DNA from 4 places in the Rummeliibacillus sp. G93 genome. Region 3 is predicted to be linked to each of the others. Evidence: riboswitches for the same ligand, from Rfam matches in the RefSeq annotation. Region 3 holds a riboswitch; each other region holds the start of a gene.
The links. Region 3 has a riboswitch for S-adenosylmethionine ahead of M2M59_RS08050 (methionine ABC transporter ATP-binding protein). Riboswitches for the same ligand answer to the same signal wherever they lie in the genome.
Positions count from the first base shown of each region.

Region 1: another riboswitch for S-adenosylmethionine. It lies ahead of M2M59_RS08690 (5-methyltetrahydropteroyltriglutamate--homocysteine S-methyltransferase); the one in region 3 lies ahead of M2M59_RS08050 (methionine ABC transporter ATP-binding protein).
Region 2: another riboswitch for S-adenosylmethionine. It lies ahead of metK (methionine adenosyltransferase); the one in region 3 lies ahead of M2M59_RS08050 (methionine ABC transporter ATP-binding protein).
Region 4: another riboswitch for S-adenosylmethionine. It lies ahead of M2M59_RS00935 (O-acetylhomoserine aminocarboxypropyltransferase/cysteine synthase family protein); the one in region 3 lies ahead of M2M59_RS08050 (methionine ABC transporter ATP-binding protein).

Region 1 covers NZ_CP097314.1:1,748,615-1,752,831, reverse strand. The annotation lists gene M2M59_RS08705 (DUF5105 domain-containing protein) at 1-554, opposite strand, end outside; gene M2M59_RS08700 (hypothetical protein) at 847-1,062, opposite strand; gene M2M59_RS08695 (nucleoside triphosphate pyrophosphohydrolase) at 1,310-1,645, shown strand; SAM riboswitch class I at 1,739-1,839, shown strand; gene M2M59_RS08690 (5-methyltetrahydropteroyltriglutamate--homocysteine S-methyltransferase) at 1,969-3,072, shown strand; gene M2M59_RS08685 (PH domain-containing protein) at 3,124-3,537, opposite strand; gene M2M59_RS08680 (NAD(P)H-dependent flavin oxidoreductase) at 3,721-4,217, shown strand, end outside.
Region 2 covers NZ_CP097314.1:2,258,505-2,262,721, forward strand. The annotation lists gene M2M59_RS11235 (gamma carbonic anhydrase) at 1-394, shown strand, start outside; gene M2M59_RS11240 (YiaA/YiaB family inner membrane protein) at 439-858, opposite strand; gene metK (methionine adenosyltransferase) at 1,094-2,287, opposite strand; SAM riboswitch class I at 2,535-2,652, opposite strand; gene pckA (phosphoenolpyruvate carboxykinase (ATP)) at 2,931-4,217, shown strand, end outside.
Region 3 covers NZ_CP097314.1:1,619,324-1,623,540, reverse strand. The annotation lists gene M2M59_RS08060 (MetQ/NlpA family ABC transporter substrate-binding protein) at 1-44, opposite strand, end outside; gene M2M59_RS08055 (methionine ABC transporter permease) at 63-713, opposite strand; gene M2M59_RS08050 (methionine ABC transporter ATP-binding protein) at 703-1,734, opposite strand; SAM riboswitch class I at 1,831-1,933, opposite strand; SAM riboswitch class I at 2,077-2,177, opposite strand; gene M2M59_RS08045 (hypothetical protein) at 2,419-2,679, shown strand; gene M2M59_RS08040 (PA2928 family protein) at 2,811-4,136, opposite strand.
Region 4 covers NZ_CP097314.1:171,716-175,932, reverse strand. The annotation lists gene M2M59_RS00940 (homoserine dehydrogenase) at 1-535, opposite strand, end outside; gene M2M59_RS00935 (O-acetylhomoserine aminocarboxypropyltransferase/cysteine synthase family protein) at 772-2,067, opposite strand; SAM riboswitch class I at 2,176-2,287, opposite strand; gene nfsA (oxygen-insensitive NADPH nitroreductase) at 2,464-3,195, shown strand; gene M2M59_RS00925 (hypothetical protein) at 3,249-4,217, opposite strand, start outside.

The DNA.
Region 1 (4,217 bases), 130 kb from region 3:
TCATTTGTGAGTAAGGATTTAAAATCTGGATTGTCATTGCTTAAGAAAACTTGATCAACATAAGCTGCTACAGCTTTCTTGGCATTCTCTGAATCATTTTTATACTTCGACGGATCCACTGATACTACTAACTCTTTATGTTTCTCACCTTTGTCATCATAAATGCGCGGTTGATAATGAAGCTCATACTTTTCTTCTTTATTGACAGGGTAAAAGAGGTCACCACTCGCTTTTTTCTCAGGAGAGATACTTCCTGATAGTTCTTTAAAAGATTCTTCATCCGGTGGATTTACATAGACAGAGTCAATTTTTTCATCATCTTTGCTACCATATAAACTAAAGTTTGAAGAATTTACTGGGATTTCATTTTTAGATTTATTTTGGACTGTCACATTTAATTTGAGATATGTTTTTTCATCGGTTTCATCATACTTGGTAATTGTTACATATTCTCCAGAATTAACTTTAAACGCAATATCACTCGCTTCGCTTCCAGATTTGTTTGTTTTTTTGCTGCTTCCACATGCCGCTAAGGCAAAGGTAAGAATAGCCAATAGGCTTAGCAGCCACAAATTCTTTCTGTTAATAGGAAACCCCTCCGTTTTCTTTTTAATTTGCTGAACCAAATGGTAACCAATCTTTCACAATAGAATCATCATTCTAAGGTATTCAACTGCAAAATTTTTGTGAAATGCTTATAAATAAGCAGTGAAAGGGTATGGATTCTTCTAGTTGCCGTATGTATTTGTTCGTATTCCGCCCCTTGAGAAAAGAGACTTTCACTCTCATGAAAGTCTCTTATACATGTCTTGCACGGATGTATGTGAGTAATAGAGAAGCACTAGCCTAGCCAGGATAGCGCTCTTCACTTGAAGAGGTATCCTTTGTATGATGGTTGTGTTTTTCATCTTCAACTTGTTGATTTAACTCCTCCATTGGGATGGGATCAACCGTTTGCATTTCAGGGTCTTTGTCGTAGATACTTTCTTTATCAGACTTTACTTCATCTGGTGTATCCAATGGTCCTTCTTTTAAATTTTCGGCTTTGTCATTTTCTTTCATTTTCATCATCCTTTCTTACTTTACATATAGCCTCAATTCAAAAAGTTAAACCATTTTTTAAACAGAATTCGGCAATTTTTGTGTGTAATCGGTAATAGTGGTGATCAGCTGATGGTTTCCTATAAAGGATAAAATGTATTACTTCTAAATTCTAGTTTTTCTTATAAAATAGTGTAAAATAGAGAAAAAAGAAACAGTACTAAAAACTCTATTTATACTAAAATACTCAGAGGTAGGTGAGTACAAATTGCCAATTTACAATAAATTAGTCCGAGATTTTATCCCGCAAATCATCGAAGGAAAAGGGAAAAAATGTATAGTTGAACAATTGAGTGAACAAGAGTTACTACAGAAAATGAAGCAAAAATTCATAGAGGAAGCCTATGAAGTACAAGAAGCAAAAAATAAGGAAGAGATGAAGGAAGAATTGGCAGACCTTTTGGAACTTATACATACAGCATTAGAAGTTTATAATATTTCATTGAAAGAATTGGAAGAATCACGTTTAGCTAAAGCTGAAAAAAGTGGACGTTTTTCAAAAGGTATTTATTTGGTTGAGGTGCAAGATGAGGAGAATATATAGTTGATTTAAAATCAAATTTAAAAATTTTTAAAAAACATTGACAATTCTATTTATTGCGTTATTATATATTTATACAAACTTAATATGTTGATTTTCTTATCTAGAGAGGTGGAGGGACTGGCCCTTTGAAGCCTCGGCAGCGGACTATTAAAGTACTGTGCCAATTCCAGTAGCGTAAAGCTAGCAGATAAGAGGAGCGTTTTTTTCGTATGGTATTCCAACCCTCTTCTTATTCATTGAGAAGAGGGTTTTTTCTATTTAGAGGATAGAAGAGTTGGAGTCAATTAGTCAATTAACTAAATGAAACTAAGGGAGAGATTTTGATGACAAAGACGTTAGTAAAAGCACCATTTAGAGCTGATCATGTAGGTAGTTTATTAAGACCAGAAAGCATTCACCAAGCACGTAAGGACTATCAAGAAGGTAACATATCCGCAGAACAATTACATCAGATTGAGACGGAAGAGATCAAAAAAGCGGTGGATAAACAGATTGATGTTGGTTTACAAGCAGTAACTGATGGTGAGTTTCGACGTAGATTTTGGCATACAGATTTTCTTGAACATTTAAACGGTGTTGAAGGATATATCCCAGAACACGGCTTCAAATTTAAAGGAGAAGAAACAGAAAAATATGATGTTCGTAATAACGGAAAGATTTCTTTCAACTCAAATCATCCGCATATTCAAGATTTTCTAGAGTTCAAAGAAATTGTAGGAGATCGGGCAATTCCAAAACAAACGATACCTAGCCCAAACCAATTATTCAATGCTGGCATAAGAAACCTTGACATCTATCCAGATATCGAGGAATATGCGAGTGATATTATCCAAACTTACCGGGATGCAATCCAGGCCTTCTATGAAGCAGGTTGTCGTTATTTGCAGTTGGATGATGTCTATATTGCGGGACTGAATGCTGAGAATATCCCATTTAACGACAGTGGATATTCACGTGAAGAATTGATTAACCTTGCGCTTCGGGTAGCAAATGGAGTGTTAGAAGGCAAACCGGAAGATTTAATAGTAACTACCCATTTATGCCGGGGGAATTATCGTTCAAAATGGGCGTTTGAAGGAAGTTATGCTAAAATTGCTCCAACTTTGTTCGTAAATGAAAAAGTGGACGGATTTTTCTTAGAATATGATGACAATCGGTCTGGCGACTTCACACCACTATCCTATATTCCAAAGGGCGGGCCGCAGGTAGTTCTGGGAGTATTTACTTCAAAATTCGGCGAGTTGGAAGACAAGGAAAACATCAAAGCTCGTGTAGAAGAGGCAACACAATTTGTACCACTCGAGCAGCTATGTATCAGCCCACAGTGTGGATTCGCTTCAACCCATCATGGTAATATTCTAACGGAAGAAGAACAATGGGCAAAATTAAAGTTTATTGTTGATATATCAAAAGAGATTTGGGGATAAGAGAGTGGGAACAGCTAGTAAAGCTGTTCCTTATTTTGATTCATAGAGGATTTACTGATTTAGCTTGGAGTCTAATTCAATTTTAGGGTTAATACTTTTTAAAGTAGCTAAAAATTGCAGCTGCTCCTTTGGAGATACAAGTGCCATTTTATTGTTTGCGTCATAAATGATCTCCAATCGATCTATTGAAAGGGCAGGGGCAGCAAGCAAATTTTTGGTTTTAGCAATTGTTTTAATCTCTTTGATAGGAACGTTCTTTTTGAAGGGGCCATTTCGAATAATCAGGTAGCTTTGATTAACTTTATATCCTGTACAAAACCAACCCCATATGAGCAAAATTGCTAACGGAACAGTAAAAACAAGGACTACATAATCTCTTCCTGCAACAAGAGGTGCGAAACAAGCAATGATTGTACCCCAATATAAAGGGTATTGCCATAAATCTTTTTTAGATGGGTAATACATCTTGTTAAATCCTTTCGCTAATTTATTTTTAAAACATTCATATATGGAAATTAATTCTTTATATTACTTTATCAAATGCAGACCCGCATTTCATTCTATTTTAGTTCCAATAATATGAAAATTCTTTGCATTCCCTTATACTAATAGAAAGAAAGGTATATACAATACATGGGGGTGTCCAAATTGAAAACACGTGTTACAGAGATTCTTGGAATTAAGTATCCCATTGTCCAAGGTGGTCTTGCTTATTTGGCTTACGCCGATTTATGCGCTGCGGTTTCAAATGCTGGCGGGCTAGGACAGATTACAGCCGCTACTTTGGGATCTAAGGAAAAGCTTCGAGATGAAATCCGAAAAGTGCGCACATTAACAGATCGTCCTTTTGGCGTCAACTTCGCTATTTCAAAACATCAAAATGCATATGAAGAGCTTTTAGAAACCGCAATTGAAGAGAAAGTACCTGCTATTTCTATTACAGGTGGTAATCCAGCACCAGTGTTAAAACGCGTTAAAAATGAAGATATTCGCACTCTAGTCTTGGTTTCAGGAGTAAGGCAAGCTCAGAAAGCGGAAGAACTAGGAGCAGATATATTGATGGCAGTTGGTCAAGAAGGTGGCGGCCATTTAGGACGCGAAGATATTGGCACAATAGTTCTTGTACCGCGCGTTGTTGAATCCGT
Region 2 (4,217 bases), 640 kb from region 3:
TGATGTGTCCCCTACTATTATTGGAAGTAAAGTGAACGTACAAGACTTGTGCTGTTTACACCAAAGTCCTGGCAGACCGCTTGTCCTAGAAGATGAGGTAACAATCGGTCATCAAGTGACACTACATAGCTGCCATGTAAAAAAAGGTGCGCTTATTGGTATGGCATCAATTGTTTTAGACGGCGCAGAAATTGGCGAGGGAGCATTCATCGGGGCAGGGAGCCTTGTGACACAAGGAAAAGTAATACCTCCGAATACAATGGCTTTCGGCCGACCAGCTAAAGTAGTACGGGAATTAACTGATGAAGATAAAAAAGACATGGTCCGCATTATCAACGAATATCATGAAAAGGGCCAGTTCTATAAATCTGTCCAACAAAATTCAGAAAGATAATAAAAAGATGGCTTCTCTCAAAAGGGAGGCCATCTTTTTACTTTTTATTCTTCTTGTTCCTCTCCATTGCCATTGCCTTTGAGTGACTTACCATATTGTCTGTCACGTATTTCCTTTGATAGCGCGAAAGAGGTGTATAAGACAAAAATAATCCCTAGCCAATAATATCCCTTTTCGACAAGGTCCCAGTCTGTATTCCAAACACTTATCATCCCTATTCCAAATGAAGCAATCGTTGATAAATAACAAAGGAGCAAATATTCTTTTGTTACTTTAATTCCGTCATGCCGATCGCGAATTGTCTTTACAAGTGAAAAAGCAGAAAAAGTAATCCACCCCAACAAAATAGTATAGAATCCTCGCTCAACAAGTTGCCAATCTGTATTCCAAATCGCAACTAAGACAAAACCAAAGCCGGTTAAAAAAGCAGCCCATGTGAGAAAAAAGAATTCATTTGTTTTCAACCATCTCTCCTCCTTGAACTTCTTATTAACTTATTCAAAGAGAGAAAAGGTTATGAACCGAAAATGTATCAAGCTTTTACTTTGCCTTCATTTTATTTTTAAAGAATAGTTTGTTCACAACCTATCAAGATTAATGGAGAATAAAAACCAAAAACCCTATCACAAATGTGACAGGGTTCTCATAAGAATCAGCTTATCGCTTAGGAGGAAAAACCTCCATAGCAAGAAACTCTATTTATTTAAATTTAGCTTTCAATTCTTCAGCTTTATCTGTATTTTCCCAAGGTACATTTAAATCAACACGACCGAAGTGTCCGTAAGCCGCTGTTTGTTTATAGATTGGACGGCGAAGATCAAGCATTTTGATAATGCCTGCAGGACGCAAATCAAATGTCTCACGAACGGCTTCTACTAATTTGCTTTCTGTGACCTTTCCTGTACCAAAAGTATCTACAGAAATAGAAACTGGCTGAGCTACTCCGATTGCATAAGCTAACTGAACTTCTGCGCGCTCTGCTAAGCCTGCAGCTACAATATTTTTAGCTACATAACGAGCTGCATATGCTCCAGATCGGTCTACTTTTGTTGCATCTTTCCCTGAGAATGCACCGCCGCCATGACGCGCATACCCACCGTATGTGTCAACGATGATTTTGCGTCCTGTAAGACCTGCATCCCCTTTTGGTCCACCAATTACAAAGCGGCCTGTTGGGTTAATGAAGTATTTTGTGTTTTCATCCAGTAATTCAGCTGGCACTACATTATTGATTACTGTTGATTTAAGATCTTGTTGAATTTGTTCTAATGTTACATCTTCATCATGTTGAGTTGAGATAACAATTGTATCCACACGTACTGGATGGTTGTTTTCATCATACTCAATTGTTACTTGTGTTTTTCCATCCGGACGCAAGTATGCAAGTTGACCTGTCTTGCGAACCTCTGTTAAACGGCGTGCCAATTTGTGAGCTAAGCTGATTGGAAGCGGCATTAACTCAGGTGTTTCATTGCAAGCATAGCCGAACATCAACCCTTGGTCCCCTGCACCAATTGCTTCGATATCTGCATCTGACATTTTGCCTTCACGAGCTTCCAGTGCTTGGTCTACACCTTGTGCAATATCCGGTGATTGTTCACCAATTGCTACAAGTACTGCTAGGTTTTCTGCATCGAAACCGTATTTACCGCGTGTGTAACCAATTTCAGCTACTGTATCTCTTACAATTCCTTTGATGTCAACATATGTTGAAGTCGTCACTTCTCCTGCAACAAGGACAAGGCCTGTTGTGACAGTTGTTTCACATGCAACTCGCGCATTCGGGTCTTTTGCAATAATGGCATCTAAAATGGCATCCGAAATTTGGTCACAAATTTTATCTGGATGTCCTTCTGTTACGCTTTCTGAAGTAAATAATCTTCTGTTAGTCATTTGGTTGGTTTCCTCCTAAATCAACGAGATCCTCTCGAAAGTGATACGGTACTCATTACCCATGTCCGTTTAAATGGATTAAACGCCAAGCTTTAGCTGCTTTTTAAACACGAGGATATAGAAAGTGCCCTTACATACATGCTATATATTAATATGAAACAAAATCAATTTGCCTCAATTTTTACACAAAAAAACCTTTCGCTCATTCGCACAATGAGGAAAGGATATGTTTCGTAAGCACCTTTCACTCTTATCGTTCAAGGAATATTCCTTGCATCAGATTAGCACCAGCGCATTTAACACTTGATAAAATGCAGGTTGCCGGGTTTCTTAGGGCCTGACCCTCCACCAGCTCGGGATAAGAGTATCCGTTCTATAGCATATAGTAAGCGAATTGAACAAGAAAGTCAAATTTTCGATAAAAAATAAAGAAAAAAGTTGATTTTTGATGAATTTTGTTGTGTGATGTAGTTAAGCGTTTTCGTAAAGTAAATTAATGAATTAATTTATATAGAAAACTTTTAAAAAATAACGAGTTATTAGTATAGACTAATACGCTTAATGTGTTATACTAATTCTCGAAAAGATTAATACTCACCCACTTAGCAAGGGTAATAATATAAAAAGGATGGTACGTACACAGATGAATTCAGTAGAAATTGCGAATGAACTGAATGATTTATTACAAGGGCGCAATATTTTAGAACAGCTTTCAGTTCCACAATTAGTGGAAAAAGCAACTTCACGTGGAGAGGCAATCTTAACGGTAGATGGTGCTGTTCGCGCAGTAACTGGCAAATATACAGGACGTTCTCCTAAAGATAAATTTATGGTAGAAGAAGAATCCTCTAAAGACAAAATTGATTGGGGTAAAATCAATCAACCTATTTCTTCAGAAGTTTTCGATTCATTATATACGAAAGTAGTAGACTATTTAAAAGAAAAAGAAGAAATTTTTGTTTTCAAAGGATTTGCGGGTGCTGACCCTTCATCCCGTCTTGGCATTCGTGTTGTGAACGAATTCGCATGGCATAATTTATTTGCACATCAATTATTCATCCGCCCTACAGCTGAAGAATTAGAAGAACATGAAGCAGATTTCACTATTGTTTCTGCTCCTACCTTTAAAGCTGATCCAGCAGTAGACGGAACATCTTCTGAAACATTCATTCTCGTATCTCTAGAAAAACGCATTATTTTAATCGGCGGCACAGAATATGCTGGCGAAATGAAAAAATCAATCTTCGGCATTATGAATTACCTATTACCACAACAAGGTATTCTGTCTATGCACTGCTCTGCAAATGTTGGTGAATCAGGCGATGTAGCATTATTCTTCGGCCTATCCGGTACAGGTAAAACGACTTTATCTGCTGACAGCAATCGCAAATTAATTGGTGATGATGAGCACGGCTGGTCAGACAATGGAGTATTCAATATAGAAGGAGGCTGCTACGCGAAAACAGTCAACCTTTCTGCTGAAAAAGAACCAGAAATCTATAATGCTATCAAATTTGGCACAGTGCTTGAGAATGTAACAATCGATCCAGAAACACGCATACCTGACTATGATGATACTACATTAACTCAAAATACACGTGCTGCATACCCAATCCAAAATATCGAAAATATTGCAAGTCCATCTGTTGGTGGTCACCCTAAAACAATTATTTTCTTAACAGCTGATGCGTTTGGCGTATTGCCTCCAATCAGTAAATTAACGAAAGAGCAAGCGATGTATCATTTCTTATCTGGCTTCACTTCCAAAATTCCTGGAACAGAACGCGGTGTCGTAGAACCAGAACCAGTATTCTCTACATGCTTTGGCGCTCCATTCTTCCCACTACATGCTTCTGTATACGCAGAAATGTTGGGTGAGAAAATCGATGCTCATGAAGCTAATGTATTCTTAGTTAATACAGGCTGGACT
Region 3 (4,217 bases):
ATAACTAGTGACAGCACCAGAATGGATAGTAAACATTTTTTCATTTTAATTTCCTCCTTAGATTAACCTCTTCTTATTTTTTTCGATAAAATGTTGCCAAATGACTGTAGCCCCTGAACCAAAACAATTAGTATGGCTACGGTAATTAGCATGGTGGTCGTATCAAAACGTTGATAGCCGAACGTTATGGCTAAGTCGCCAATACCACCGCCGCCTACGGTTCCTGCCATAGCCGATGCTCCAATCAGACCAATTGTCGCGATGGTAAAATTCACAATAAGTGAACTAAGAGCCTCAGGCAGTAAAAACCTGAAAATTGTCTGAAATGGAGTAGCCCCCATAGCATCTGCCGCCTCTAAAACACCTTTATCAACCTCTAGTAGCGAGCTTTCAACTAATCGAGCAATGTAAGGGCCTGCGTAGAAGACTAGTGGAACAATAGCTGCAGATGTTCCAATAGATGTTCCGACAATGAGCCGGGTAACTGGGATGATGGCTACGAGCAAAATAATAAAGGGCACAGATCGGAAAACATTGATCACTGCATTTAAAACCGTGAATACTGGAAGGTTCTCAATGATCTGTCCTTTACGAGTGACAAATAACAGGATGCCTAGCGGAAGGCCGATAATGATTGAAAAGATAAATGAAAAACCAACCATTTGAATAGTTTGAATGAGCGCTTCAATGATTTGTTCAGAATTAACTAGCATGTGCTACCACTTCCTTGTAAAGAATTTGTTGAGCTTGCATATATGATAATGCTCGTTTCACTTCCGTATCGGCTCCTTGGATTTCAACAATCAGTTTGCCAAAAGGAATACCTTGCAGTTCGGTAATATTGCCGAATAGCACATTGATTTCCACATCGAGAATTTTAGATAACTGTGATAAAAAAGGACTTCCTGTAGACTCGCCGACAAACGTAATATGGAAAATATGATTTAGTGCTTGCTTGCGTTCCATCATATTGAGTATTGATGGTGGAATTTGATCATGCATTACGGTACTAACAAAGTTTTGAGCAGTGTTAGTTTTCGGTGCGGAAAAGATATCAAATACTGTTCCTTCTTCTATCACTTTCCCCGCTTCCATCACTGCCACTCTGTCGCATATTTCTCGAATGACAGCCATTTCATGCGTGATCATTAAAATCGTAATCCCATACTCTTTGTTAATCTTCTTCAAGAGTTCCAATATGGAACCAGTTGTCTGTGGATCTAGAGCAGAGGTCGCTTCATCACAAAGTAGAATTGAAGGCTGTGTTGCTAAAGCGCGCGCTATGCCTACGCGTTGTTTCTGGCCGCCGGATAGTTGATCAGGATAGACTTGAGCTTTGTCACCTAAACCAACGAATTCAAGTAATTCTGAAACCCTTTGTTTGATTTGATCCTTAGGAACTTTACTTAAAATGAGCGGCATGGCTACATTTGCATATACTGTTTTGGAATTGAGCAAATTAAAGTGTTGAAATACCATACCAATGCTTTTCTTTACTTCGCGAATTCGCTTTTTGCTAATGGTTGTTAAGTCATGACCGTCTACTATGACTTTTCCGGAAGTAGGTTTTTCTAGTGAATTTACACAACGAATTAAGGAGCTTTTTCCTGCACCACTGAAGCCGACTACGCCAAATATTTCACCTTTATTAACTTTTAAATTAATCGAATTTAATGCACGTATCTCCTTTCCTCCGCTGTTATACACTTTAGAAACATTTTGGAATTCTATCATCCGTTCAATCTCCTTCCGATTTTTTCAACAAAAAAGTCCTTCTCCATGGAAGAAGAAGGACAGTAAGACATATGACTTCATATGTACGGTAACGTCTTCTTATCTTCCAAGCTTAATCGCTTGCTGGAATTGGCACGGTGCAAAAATGTCCGCTGCCGAGGTTTCAAAGGGCCAGTCCCTCCACCTCTCTTGATAAGGGCAATATTTAATTAAGTATAAGTGGTACATCTGCTAAACTGTGTTTTTAATTCCCCCTTTCAAATTAATTTTGCCATAAAAAAATCCTTCTCCATGGAAGAAGAAGGACACAAAGACATATGGCTTCATATGTACAAATACGTGTTCTTATCTTCCAAGCTTAATCGCTTGCTGGAATTGGCACGGTGCATATGTCCGTTGCCGAAGCTTCACAGGGCCAGTCCCTCCGCTTCTCTGGATAAGAAAAATGATTATTTGATTGATTTTTACTATACATGGTCATTTTTGAATAGTCAATATAAAATAATATTTTAAAAGATTTTTATTTTTCTTATTGATGTTTCTTTTATTATTTACATAGACTAACGAGGTTTATATATTTATTATTTTTATCTATTTTCAATGATTATTTCTCTAATAATCATTATATATTTTAGAAAATTTTGATAAAGTGTTATTACCCATATTTTACAAAGGAGTAATTCTATGAAAAAAATACTGACTGTTTTTTTGCTTGTAAGCTTTGTATTTCTTCTTAACTTTCTTATTTTAGGTCCTACTCGTACCTTGCTACCTTATTGGACTTCTTTCTTTATCATTTGTTTAGTCATTACCTTATTTAATTTCTTCCGATCAATGAATAAAAATTTTACAGTAACATTTATTTTTATGGGTGTTGCATTGGGTTGTTTAGGTTTATGTTTATTTTCTTTTTTGATTACTAGTGGATATGAAATTTACAAATAAAAGAGGAAAAATACTCTTTCCAATTTAAAAGCCGATGAAATTTTACAGCTAAGTAGAATTTCATCGGCTTTTATAGATAGTTTATAGTAAACAAAGTACAAGAAAGAGACTTTAGTAGTTTCGTTTATTAATTATTTTCCAAGCTTATAATCATACTGATACACTACTTTCCCTGTTTCGTTGTTGATTTTATATTGATAACGTCCCGTCCAAGCATAGACAAACTTTGTGTCAGCGAATACTTCTAATGAAGTGGTGGCATTCTCAAGTGGAGCATCTAAAAGTTGCTCCCAAATCAAGTCTTGTTTTGTAAGATCAAGTAAGGCTAAGGTCTGCCGATTATCGTTGCGCTTTTTCTGATAAACAATGAGCTGCTTTTCAACAGGCTTACTTTCAACTAGCCTTACGCCCATTAGCTCGGGGTAAAGTTTTTTTATTTTCTCGCTTCGTTTTTCAACACCTGCTACACTCTCATCCCATCCTACTGGTAAAGTACGTATTTTATCAGCATAACTCGGATCTTCTTTTATTTCGTTCGTAGCTAAATTTAACTTAAAATAACGACCATCTAAGCCGTAAAGATAGACTTTATTTAGACCTTTAATAGAATAGTCAGTATACATGTAGCTTAAATTATCTTCTAATACAGGGAATTTATTCAGAAAGTCTTTTTCGTCTGCTTGCTTTTTCCCTGTTTTTGGATCTATAAAATAAAGGGTTTTCTTTTTATTATTTAACACCAACAGTCCCTCGCTAGTCTCTCCTACTAAGTATTCTTGCCAAGTAGAGATCCTACTCCACAGCTTTTTACCAGTATGAAGATCAATAGCACTCATTAAGAAACCTTTAAAGTTGGTGGTTATTCCATTTTCTGTTCCATTGGGTGTAGTTTTACTTATTTTAACGACCGATATTGGCTTTTCTTTTAAATCGAAGAGTACAACAGGTGATTCTAGTTCAATTCTTTTGGGTGCGAAAAGTCCATTAAACCCCCATAACAGGCATGAAAAAACGAAAAACACCGTTATTAAAAACGAGCTGAATTTCAAGAACATTTTACCTAAGGTTTGTTCTTTTTTCTTCAATTGATAAATTTGGCGAGGTATAAAAATAAATAATGATAGGATAACTAAGGCAGCAATCACTGTTAACAGAATGTAATCAGACCGCCAACCTGTTGGTATCCAATTGGCTAGATAATTTGGCTGCAGGAACTTGAGTAAGGCCGAACCAAGTAGAAAATTAAAGAACAGTACAATAATTAATTTTTTAAAAATCTTAATTATTGAAAAAGGCTCAGTTTCTTCGTTTCTCTTCTTCGCTACTATATAAATCATCTTGATAGGCAAATATAATAAACGGAGGTAGAGTAAGATTAGAGCCGTATTATGTATTATATTAGAATTAAAGTTTAGCAGCATTAGCCACTTTTCAAAAAAATTTGTTATTATATCCATTTTTCAATCCTTTTAATTAATATTTTACTTAATTATATCATTCTCTTCCTATTTCTCACAGTTTTCACATGTCCAAGGCTC
Region 4 (4,217 bases), 1.4 Mb from region 3:
AAGCATCCTCAAATGCCATTCCTCTTGCACGCATTTGGGTCAATATGTAATTGGATGTTCCATTTAATATACCTTGAATGCGCTGTACCTCATTGACACGAAGCAGATTTTGCATCGTTTTTATAACAGGAACGCCGCCTGCAACTGTTGCCTCAAAACCTACCTGCACTCCATGTTTCGCTGCTTTTTCCTGAAGTGATTTGCCATGCTTAGAAAACATCACTTTATTAGCGGTGATAACGTTGCATCCCTTTTCAATAAGGCGGTCAAGGTATTGATATGCAGGTTCCTCTCCTACAATTGCTTCGAAAACAACATCAAGATTCGAAATATCCAGGATTTCCTCTATTTGATTTGTCAGCATCTCTTTAGCAGCATGAGGACGTGGCTTATTCGGATTGCTGACGAGGACTTTTGCTACTTCTAGGTCGACATCTAGCATCTGTTTCAATTGACTGCGCTTTTCTGTTAATATGCGATAGACCCCCTGGCCAACTGTACCAAAACCTAATATAGCAACCTTTACCTTTTTCAAAAAACCGCCTCCATTGTCTTATACTGAATTAATCTACATACTGATGATTTTAGCTTACACAGAGTATGTTTACAAGATAAATCCTCCTACAAAAGACATGTGTGTACCTGGAGTGTTCATTTAAATCAAAATGAAAAGAGTGAAAAGACAATCCATCACTCTTTTCTTTATTTATTTAAAAAATTTTTTAGGAAATGCTGCTACTTCCCTGAGGCGAAGCGAAACTCATTAACAAATTATTTTGCTGCAACTTTTGGGCTTACCTTTGTGAATGCTTCTTCTAGTGCAGAGATGATATCATCGATTGCTTCTAACCCAATAGATAAGCGAATTAATTCCTCTTGCACGCCTGATTTTTTCAACTCTTCACTGTTTAATTGTTGATGAGTTGTTGAGGCCGGATGAATAATCAATGAGCGGGCATCTCCTACATTTGCCACGTGACAGAACAATTCGACATTGTCGATAAATTCGCGTCCAGCATCTCTGCCTCCTTTAATTCCAAATGTAAGAACAGAGCCATAGCCATTCTTTAGATACTTTTTAGCAAGAGGAGCGAATTCACTATCAGAGAAGCCATTGTATCCTACCCATTCCACCTGAGGATGCTGACGTAAGTATTCAGCTACCTTTCTAGCATTTTCATTATGATAAGGCACACGAAGATGCAGTGTTTCAAGACCTTGCAATAGTTGGAAGGCAGCATCTGGGCTAAGCGTTGGCCCAAAGTCGCGCAGCAATTGTACGCGCAGGCGTGTAGCGAAAGCTGCATTACTCACATCAATGCCATAGCGGATGCCATGATAGGATTCATCTCTTTCTGTATAGTCAGGGAATTTGCCTCGTGTCCAATCAAACTTGCCTGCATCCACCACCACGCCAGCGATTGTTGTACCGTGCCCGCCAATCCACTTAGTCGCAGAGTGAATCACAATATCAGCGCCATATTCAATAGGACTACATCCAATCGGTGAGGCAAATGTATTGTCGATGATTAGAGGGATTTCGTGTCGATGGGCAATATCCGCAATACTTTCGATATCTGCTACTGAAAGACTAGGATTACCAATCGTTTCAACATAAATCGCTTTTGTATTTTTTTGGATTGCCCCTTCAAAATCTTCAAGCTTCCGTTCATCTACAAATGTAGTATTGATTCCGTATCGCGGCAAAGTATTAGCAAATAAATTGTACGTTCCTCCATACACACTCGCAGCTGAAACTATATGATCACCAGCACGCGCTATATTTAAAATAGAAAATGAAATGGCCGCCATGCCTGATGATAGAGCAACCGCTGCTGTTCCACCTTCAAGCAAGGCTACTCGTTTTTCAAAGACATCAACAGTTGGATTCATGATTCGAGAATAAATATTGCCTGGCTCTTCCAAGGCGAATAATTTCCGTGCATGCTCTGTATCATTAAATCTATAGGCTGTTGTTCGGTATATTGGCACCCCAATTGCACCAGTTGTAGGATCAGGCGTTTGGCCACCACGTACTGCTAAAGTCTCTTTACGAAATTCTGTCATTCTAATTCCCCCTAATATAGTTTGAGATGGAAAGCTGAGGTGTGGCAAGGATTTTTCCAAAAGAAAAACCCTTCTTCACATAAGAAGAGGGTCATTAGCATTTTCCTCCCCTTATCTGTCAGATTCGCAATAAAGAATCTGTAGGAATTAGCACCATGTAAGATAACTTACTGGTTGCCGGGCATCGCAGGGCCTTTCCCTCCGCCACTCTTGATAAAGGTAATTTATTCTGTTCCATCTTGTTGTTGTAAGTATAGGTATTGCATTTTAAAAAGTCAATACTATTTTTTGATATTTCTAAATATTACATACAAGCGGATTCGTTTCGCTAGTCATTTCCTACAATTTCTCCTATAGTTAATTAGAGAAATCCACAAAATAGGAGTTGTTCTACAGATGGTTAAAGATTTATTGCGTAGCCATTCATCAGTTCGAAAATATACAGGTGAAGAGATACCAAGAGAGGTTGTACGAGATTTAATTGAAACAGCACAAATGGCTGCTACCTCACATTTCATCCAAGCATACAGTGTCATCTGGGTAACTGATGCCGACAAAAAGAAAAAATTAGGCGAGCTCTCTAACAATGAGTTCCAATTCAAAACAGCGGGTGCTTCTTTCTTATTCTGCGTTGACTTCAAGCGTTTGGAGGCTGCCGGCAAAAAGCAAGGTGTAGAAATTGTGGCTGATTCTGCTGAAAACCTTCTTGCAGGCGTAGCCGACGTAGCACTATTTGCACAAAACTTTGTTATTGCTGCTGAATCAGAAGGATACGGCATTTGTTATATTGGCGGTGCACGCAATAACCCAGCTGATATCAGTGAATTATTCAATCTGCCTGAACACGTTTTTCCTATGTTCGCCATGACGATCGGAAAACCGACGAAAAGAAATGAAACAAAACCAAGACTTCCACTGGATGCCGTGCTACATGAAAATAGTTATGATGAAGAAAAATACGATACATTACTTGATGAATATGATGCGACATTAGAAGAATACTACCAACATCGTTCATCGAATCAAAAAATGTCGAATTGGACAAAACAAATGGCTGATTTCTTAGTGGAACAGCGTCGTCCATTTATCAAAGACTTCCTTGCATCCAAAGGATTTACTTGGAAATAGAAAAACGCTCTATAAGGTTTTTGGCTTTTGCCTGCCTTATAGAGCTTTTTTAATTATTTTTCTTCGATTCCCTCTATAACCATTTCTTTTACTGGTAAAAAGACTTCGCTTGAATTCACATATTTCAGCTTCACCGTGTCGCCTTCTTTCAGATAGACTGCGAGAGGAGCCACTTCTGAACTCACAATATAATTTTCTTTATTATCTAGCAAGAAGGAAACAGTTGTGAAATCCCCATTCTTTTCTTTATAAACGCGGACTACTTTTCCTTGAGTTTCTTTTTCTTCTGCTGCAGATGTTCCTTTTAGCGAACTGTTGCCAATTCGGGAGATAATTGTTTTATATTGCCGTAGTGCTTCATTTGGAGTTGCAGCAGATACTGAAAGTTCAGGCCTTGCTGCAGACACAATCGAGTAATTTTGTAGGAAGCCATTGGAATCTAATACTGGCACAAGCCAGCTAGCTTCACCGTAAAAATTGTAGATAATCGGCATAGAAGCACGCCATTTTTTCTCGATGAATTTTTTTTCAATGATTTGAATAGCACCCTGCGAATCCATATAGGATTCTTCTTTATTGCCTGTATAGTACGTTGCATGACCTGTACGCGCGTCTGTTAAAGAGTAGCCAAGCATAGAATCTACGCCTTTTTTCGGACTTCTAAAATCAGTGAAGTAAAACATTGTTCCATTCTCATCAAAGACAGGGCTGACATTCGCTTCTGTCCCTTCATCTGATGGCAATTTCACATCTTTCTTGCCGACTAGACTATTCCAAAAACCATGCACATATTTGCCGAAATATTCATTTTGTCGGCTTACTGCTTCGGGAGAGATCGCTCCGTCAATAAAGGCAGGTATTTTATCTAATGTATACGTTTTAGAAGCGCCTGTTTTTACATCTACCATAACAATGCCCTTTGGATCAAAGCCATTACGCGCAGAAATGAATTTTCCATACGTTCTGATATAATATGGCTTGCCGTCATCGTCTACTTCCAATTGTGGATCGCCATAAAAAAT